DNA from 3 places in the Kitasatospora sp. NPDC001095 genome. Region 3 is predicted to be linked to each of the others. Evidence: riboswitches for the same ligand, from Rfam matches in the RefSeq annotation. Region 3 holds a riboswitch; each other region holds the start of a gene.
The links. Region 3 has a riboswitch for S-adenosylmethionine ahead of ACWDBB_RS19250 (aminotransferase class V-fold PLP-dependent enzyme). Riboswitches for the same ligand answer to the same signal wherever they lie in the genome.

Region 1: linked by a shared signal. The riboswitch ahead of ACWDBB_RS00950 (IclR family transcriptional regulator) and the one ahead of ACWDBB_RS19250 (aminotransferase class V-fold PLP-dependent enzyme) in region 3 are both predicted to bind S-adenosylmethionine.
Region 2: linked by a shared signal. The riboswitch ahead of thrC (threonine synthase) and the one ahead of ACWDBB_RS19250 (aminotransferase class V-fold PLP-dependent enzyme) in region 3 are both predicted to bind S-adenosylmethionine.

The regions. Positions count from the first base shown of each region.
Region 1 is NZ_JBSFKQ010000001.1:216,879-219,133, reverse strand. It holds gene ACWDBB_RS00955 (hypothetical protein) at 1-766, shown strand, start outside; SAM riboswitch class I at 842-984, shown strand; gene ACWDBB_RS00950 (IclR family transcriptional regulator) at 1,185-1,898, shown strand; gene ACWDBB_RS00945 (threonine/serine exporter family protein) at 1,959-2,255, opposite strand, start outside.
Region 2 is NZ_JBSFKQ010000055.1:6,190-8,444, reverse strand. It holds gene thrC (threonine synthase) at 1-1,131, opposite strand, end outside; SAM riboswitch class I at 1,148-1,282, opposite strand; gene ACWDBB_RS30870 (glucosyl-3-phosphoglycerate synthase) at 1,394-2,255, shown strand, end outside.
Region 3 is NZ_JBSFKQ010000021.1:43,519-45,773, forward strand. It holds gene ACWDBB_RS19250 (aminotransferase class V-fold PLP-dependent enzyme) at 1-1,031, opposite strand, end outside; SAM riboswitch class IV at 1,084-1,202, opposite strand; gene trpD (anthranilate phosphoribosyltransferase) at 1,312-2,255, opposite strand, start outside.

The DNA of each region.
Region 1 (2,255 bases), on a different contig from region 3:
GCTCTGGCAGGCCGTCAACCGTCTGGTCACCGACCACCCGGTGGAGTCCGTCGAGGTCACCCTGCTCGGCGAGCGGCCCCGGCACACCGCCGTCACCCTGCGCTGGCCGGCCGAGGACCCGCTGCTCGACCCCTGGTACCAGGTGCGGGTCGCCACCGCCGCCCTCACCGGCGACCTCGCCACCGTCCCCGTCCGCCCCTACCTGGCCGCCGACGAACACGTGGAATGCCTGATCGCCCTCGCCGAGGAGGGGCTCGCGCGCACCTTCCTGACCGGCGACGTGATCGACGTGGCCCAGCTCGCCGGACAGCCCTTCGACCCCGCCGAGACCGCCGCGGTCCTCGCCGCCTACCGGCTCGCCCCGGAGGCCGCCGCCCTGCTCGACCTCGCCGCCGAGCACGTGCCGCTCGGCTCCCTGCGGGACGTGCGCACCGTCCTGGAGGCCGAGGTCGGCCCCGAACTCCGCCGCCGCCGGACCCTCACCCGCGCGCACCGGCCGCGCGGGGGGACCCTGCTGCGCCACGGCACCCTGCTGCGCCGCACCGTCATCCGGCACCAGTGGGACGAGGCCCTGCTGCTCCCGGCCGGCGGCGCCACCCTGCTGCTCACCCCGGTCGCCGACTACCTGCTCGGCGCCGAGGGCACCCGGCCGACGGCGCCGGAACGCGCCGCCGCCCTCGCCGCGCTGCGGGCCTGGGACACCACCGCCCCCGGCGGCCCGGACCCGGCCCCGCGCACCGGACTGTCGGAGCCGCGCCACCGCTGAGCGGGCCCGCCCCGCCCGCCGTCGAGAGCAGGGGGGCTTGGCAGCGGGCCCGGGGAGTCTTGTATCGTTCCTGGCGAATCATCCAGAGGGGTGGAGGGACCGGCCCTACGAAGCCCCGGCAACTCCCCGTTCGACCCGGCGTCCGAAGTACGCGCCGTGCCGTCCGGGATCAGTGCCAACTCCGGCCTGTCGCCAATGTGGCGCGGGAAAGATGAGGAGACACGGTGCTCTCTGTGCTGTCCTTCGCCCGGGCGCTTCCCGCCCCGGCGCTTTCGCGTACCCGTCTCGTGCCCGGCGCAGGCAATCGGCCGACTTCCGCGGCCCGTCCTCGCTGACCACCCCCCGGCTCCCCGCCAGGAGCCGCCGTGAGCAGCGCCGACCCGCTGCTCCCGGGCCTTGAGACTGGAGTACCCCACCCATGGAGAACACGAGCGGCGTCGGCGTGCTCGACAAGGTCACCTCGATCCTCGGGATCCTGGAGGCGGGCCCCGCCACCCTCGGCGGCCTCGTCGCGGCCACCGGCATGGCCCGCCCCACCGCCCACCGGCTGGCCGTCGCACTCGAACACCACCGTCTGGTCAGCCGGGACGTGCATGGCCGGTTCATGCTCGGCCCCCGGGTCGGCGAGCTCGCCGCGGCCGCCGGCGAGGACCGGTTGCTGGCCGCGGCCGGCTCGGTCCTCACCCAGCTGCGGGACCTCACCGGCGAGAGCGCCCAGCTCTACCGCCGGCAGGGCGAGGTACGGATCTGCGTGGCCGCCGCCGAACGCCTCACCGGCCTGCGGGACACCGTCCCGGTGGGCATCACCCTCCCCATGAAGGTCGGCTCCGCCGCCCAGATCCTGCTCGCCTGGGAGGAACCCGAGCGCCTCCACCGCGGGCTGCAGGGCGCCCGCTTCACCGCCACCGCCCTGAGCGGCGTACGCCGCCGGGGCTGGGCGCAGTCCGTCGGCGAGCGCGAACTCGGGGTCGCCTCCGTCTCCGCGCCCGTCCGTGGCCAGTCCAACCGGGTGGTGGCCGCGGTCTCGGTCTCCGGCCCGATCGAACGGCTCACCCGCCACCCCGGCGCCCAGCTCTCCCAGGCCGTCGTCGAGGCGGGCCGCCGCCTCACCGAGGCCCTGCGCCACGCCTGACGGGATGGGTGGCGGACCCGAATCCGCCACCCATCCCGGCCGGGGTGCCGCCGCCCCGGGTCAGGCCCGGGACAGCAGCACGGCGCGGGAGGGGCGGGGGATCCGGCTGATCACCGCGCCGATCAGCGTGCCGATCGACACCCCGAAGACCGCCGACACGGCCGCCAGGACCGACTGGGCCCCGTTCCCGACCTCTATCTGCGCCGTGTTCAACAGACCGAAGGAGCCCGGCACCACGATCCAGAACGCCGGCAGGTAGAGCACCTGCCAGAGCGGACCGCCCGGCAGCCAGTGCACCAGGGTGGCCGCGACCGCGGCGGCGACCGCCCCGGCCAGGCCGCCTATCGCCGCGCCGTG
Region 2 (2,255 bases), on a different contig from region 3:
CTCGACCAGCTTCTTCAGCACGCCGACGGTCACCCCGCCCGCGGTCTCGGCGAAGATCCCCTCGGTCCGCGCCAGCAGCCGGATCGCCGCCACGACCTCGGCGTCCGTGACGTCCTCCACCGCGCCACCGGTGCGGCGGGCGATGTCCAGCACGTACGGGCCGTCGGCCGGGTTGCCGATCGCCAGCGACTTGGCGATGGTGTCCGGCTTGACCGGCTTGATCACGTCCCGGCCGGCCTTGAACGCGGCCGACACCGGCGAGCAGCCCTCGGCCTGGGCACCGAAGATCCGGTACGGCCGGTCCTCGACCAGGCCCAGCCTGATCAGCTCCTGGAGGCCCTTGTCGATCTTCGTCAGCTGCGAGCCCGAGGCGATCGGGATCACGATCTGCTCCGGCAGCCGCCAGCCGAGCTGCTCGCAGATCTCGTACGCCAGCGTCTTGGAGCCCTCGCCGTAGTACGGCCGCAGGTTCACGTTGACGAAGCCCCAGCCCTCGCCGGCCGGATCGCCGATCAGCTCCGAACAGAAGCGGTTCACGTCGTCGTAGTTGCCCTCGATGCCGACCAGCTCACCGCCGTACACCCCGGCCATGACGACCTTGCCCTGCTCCAGGTCGTGCGGGATGAACACGCAGGACCGGAGCCCGGCCCTGGCCGCCGCCGCACCCACCGCGCCGGCCAGGTTGCCGGTGGAGGAGCAGGACAGCGTGGTGTAGCCGAACGCCCGGGCCGCCTCGATCGCGCACGCGACCACCCGGTCCTTGAAGGAGTGCGTCGGGTTCCCGGAGTCGTCCTTGACGTGCAGCTGGGCGGTGAACCCGAGCTCCCGGCCCAGGTTGTCCGCCTTCACCAGCGGGGTCCACCCCGGGTTCAGGTTCGGCTTCGAGGCCACGTCCGCCGGAACGGGCAGCAGCGGCGCGTACCTCCAGATGGAGGCCGGACCGGCCTCGATCCGCTTGCGCAGCTCCTCGGCGCCCTCGCTGCCGAACTCGTAGGCGATCTCCAGCGGGCCGAAGCACTCCAGGCAGGCGAAGCTGGGGCCGAGCGGGAAACGGGTGCCGCACTCGCGACAGGACAGCGCGGTGGCGGGGCCGAGGTCGACGGAAACTGGTGCGGCGGTGTTGATAGCCATGATGGCGAGGCCTCTCTCCTCATCTTCCCCGTGGCGCGGTCGCGCACGGGCCGGAATTGGCACCTGTCCCGCCGGGGCCTGTCGACGACAGCCGCGCGAGAAGGTTGCCGGGACGTCAACGGGCCGTTCCCTCAGTCCCTCTGGATGAGCTTGTGAAATTGTGGTGCTGCTCAACGGCGACCCCGGCGTGCGAAGGTCCGACCGCTGTACGAAGACTGTATCCGAAGGCGCCAATCCTGAACGGGACCGTCCGCCACGCGAGATGACAGATTCCACCGACCCCGCCGAGGAGACCTCCGTGCCCGCCGAACCGACTCCCGAGCTCCTCCCGCAGGCGGCATCCTGGCTCCACCGCCGCTCCTGGAGCGCGGCCGACCGGCCGGTCCACACCCTCCTCGACGCCAAGGAACGCACCGGCCGCACCGTCAGCGTGGTCCTCCCCGCCCTGGACGAGGAGGCCACCGTCGGCGACATCGTCCGCACCGTCCGCCGCGAGCTGATGGAACGCCTCCCGCTCGTCGACGAACTCGTCGTCGTCGACTCCGGCTCCACCGACGCCACCGCCGCCGTCGCCGCCGTGGCAGGCGCCCGGGTGGAACACCGCGACCGGATCCTCCCCCGGCTGCCCGCCGTCCCCGGCAAGGGCGAGGTGCTCTGGCGCTCCCTGCTGGTCACCCACGGCGACATCGTCTGCTTCGTCGACGCCGACCTGCGCGAGTTCGACCCGGCCTTCGTCTCCGGCATCGTCGGCCCGCTGCTCACCGACGAGTCGATCCAGCTGGTCAAGGCCATGTACGACCGCCCGCTGGAGTCGGACGGCGCCGTCCTGCCCGCCGGCGGCGGCCGGGTCACCGAACTCGTCGCCCGCCCCCTGCTCAACCTCCACTGGCCGGAACTCGCCGGCTTCGTCCAGCCCCTCGGCGGCGAGTACGCGGCCCGCCGCTCACTGCTCGAACGGCTGCCCTTCCCCACCGGCTACGGCGTCGAACTCGGCCTGCTGGTCGACGCCCTGGAAGTGGCAGGCCTCGACGCCCTGGCCCAGGTGGACGTCGGCGTCCGGCACCACCGCCACCAGGACGGCCAGGCCCTCGGCCGGATGGCCGCCACCATCTACCGGACCGCCC
Region 3 (2,255 bases):
GACAGCACGCCCACCCGTGCGGTGTCGGCCCCGAACAGGTTCAGCACCTTGACCTGCGGGATCGCGGCCAGCCCGGCCGTCAGCCGGGCGACCAGCTGCCGCTCGCGGGCCTCCAGCGCGTCGAAGCCGGCCTCGGTCAGCGCCCGGCAGGCCGAGGCGATCGCGTAGGCGCCGATGACGTTCGGCGAGCCGGCCTCGTGCCGGGCCGGGCCGGTGTGCCACTGCACGGCCACCGAGCCGTCGGCCTCCCGGGCCACCGTCCGGGTCGCCCCGCCGCCGGCCAGGTACGGCTCGGCCTCGTCCAGCCAGTCCGCCCGGCCGGCCAGCACCCCGGCGCCGAACGGCGCGTAGATCTTGTGGCCGGAGAAGGCGATCCAGTCGACGTCCAGTTCGCGCACCGAGACCCGGTGGTGCGGCGCCAGCTGGGCGGCGTCCAGCACCACCCGGGCGCCGTGCCGGTGCGCGGTCCCGGTCAGCTCGGCGACCGGCCACAGCTCGCCGGTCACGTTGGAGGCGCCGGTGACGCAGAGCAGCTTGGGGCCCTCGGGTGCCTCGGCGAGCGCGGCGTCCAGCGCGGCCACCGCCTCGGCCCGCGAGCGCGGCGCCCGCAGGTAGGTGACGTCCAGTCCGGCGTGCGCCCAGGGCAGCAGCGAGGCGTGGTGCTCGGTCTCGAAGGCGAACACCCGGGTGCCGGCCGGAACGGCGGCGGCCAGCAGGTTGAGCGAGTCGGTGGTGGCCCGGGTGAAGACCACCTGGTCGCCCTCCCGCAGGTCGAGGAACTCGCCGACGGTGCGGCGGCTCTGCTCGAACAGGTCGGTGGACAGCTGGGAGAGGTACCCGGCCCCGCGGTGGACGCTGCCGTAGTACGGCGCGTAGGCGGCGACGTCGTCCCACACCCGCTGGAGCGCCGGCGAGCTGGCCGCGTAGTCGAGTGCCGCGTAGCCGACCTTCTCACCGCTGGCGAGCGGGACCTGGACGTCGGTGCCGAGGACGGCGAGCGGGGCGCAGATTTCGGTGGCGACGGGGGACATGGGGATGCACTCCTTCAAGGGGTAAGGGACCCCGGGAGTGTCATTCGTCCGGCGTCCGCGCTTGTCGCACGGACGGCTTGCCGTGACGACCCGGTCCTCACCCAGGGCACCCCGCCACGGACGGAGGGTTGCCGGACAGCAAGCTGGGGCTTTGTGCTGTCACTCATGACCTGGCGAAGACTCTAGGCCGCGCCCATCGGGCGGTCAAACGGGCGTCCGGCATCCGGACAGCGCGAGGGGCCCGCGGGAGGAGTTCCCGCGGGCCCCGCCAACTGCCGTGTCAGATCCGGCTCGTGGCCTCCGACCAACGCCGCAGCAGGTCCTGGGCCGCGCCGGAGTCGATCGCCCTGGCGGCCCGCTCCATGCCGGCCGCCAACTGCTCGGCGAGCGGTGCGTCGCGCAGGTCGAGCGCGACCAGCGCCGCCGCCGTGTTCAGCAGGACGGCGTCCCGGACCGGCCCGTGCTCCCCCGCCAGCAGCCGCCGCGCGACCTCCGCGTTGTACGAGGCGTCCGCCCCGCGCAGCGCCTCGATGCCGACCAGCTCGATGCCGACGTCCCGCGGGTCGAAGGCGGTCCGGGTGACCGCCCCTTCGCGCACCAGCCAGACCTGCGAGGTGGTGGTGATGGTCAGCTCGTCCAGTCCGTCGTCGCCGCGGAAGACCAGCGCCGTCGCACCCCGCTCGGCCAGGACCCCGGCGATCAGTCCGGCCAGCCGGGTGTCGAAGCAGCCGATGGCGTGCGCGGTGACCTTGGCCGGGTTGGTCAGCGGGCCGAGGATGTTGAAGGAGGTCGGCACCCCGAGGTCGCGCCGCGCGGTGGCGGCGTGCCTCATCGAGGGGTGGAACTTCGCCGCGAAGCAGAAGGTGAGCCCGACCTCCTCGGCCACCTCGGCGACCCGCCGGGCCGAGAGGTCCAGCGCCACCCCGAGCTTCTCCAGCACGTCCGAGGAGCCGCTGCTCGAGGAGGCCGACCGGTTGCCGTGCTTGACCACCTTGGCGCCGGCGGCCGCCGCGACGATCGCGGACATGGTGGAGATGTTGACGGTCTTCGCCCGGTCGCCGCCGGTGCCGACGATGTCCACCGCCGGGCCGGGGATGTCCAGCGGCTCCGCGTGCGCGTACATCGCGTCGACCAGGCCGCCGATCTCCTCGACCGACTCGCCCTTGGCCCGCAGCGCGATCATGAACCCGGCCACCTGTACGGGGGACGCCTCGCCGCTCATGA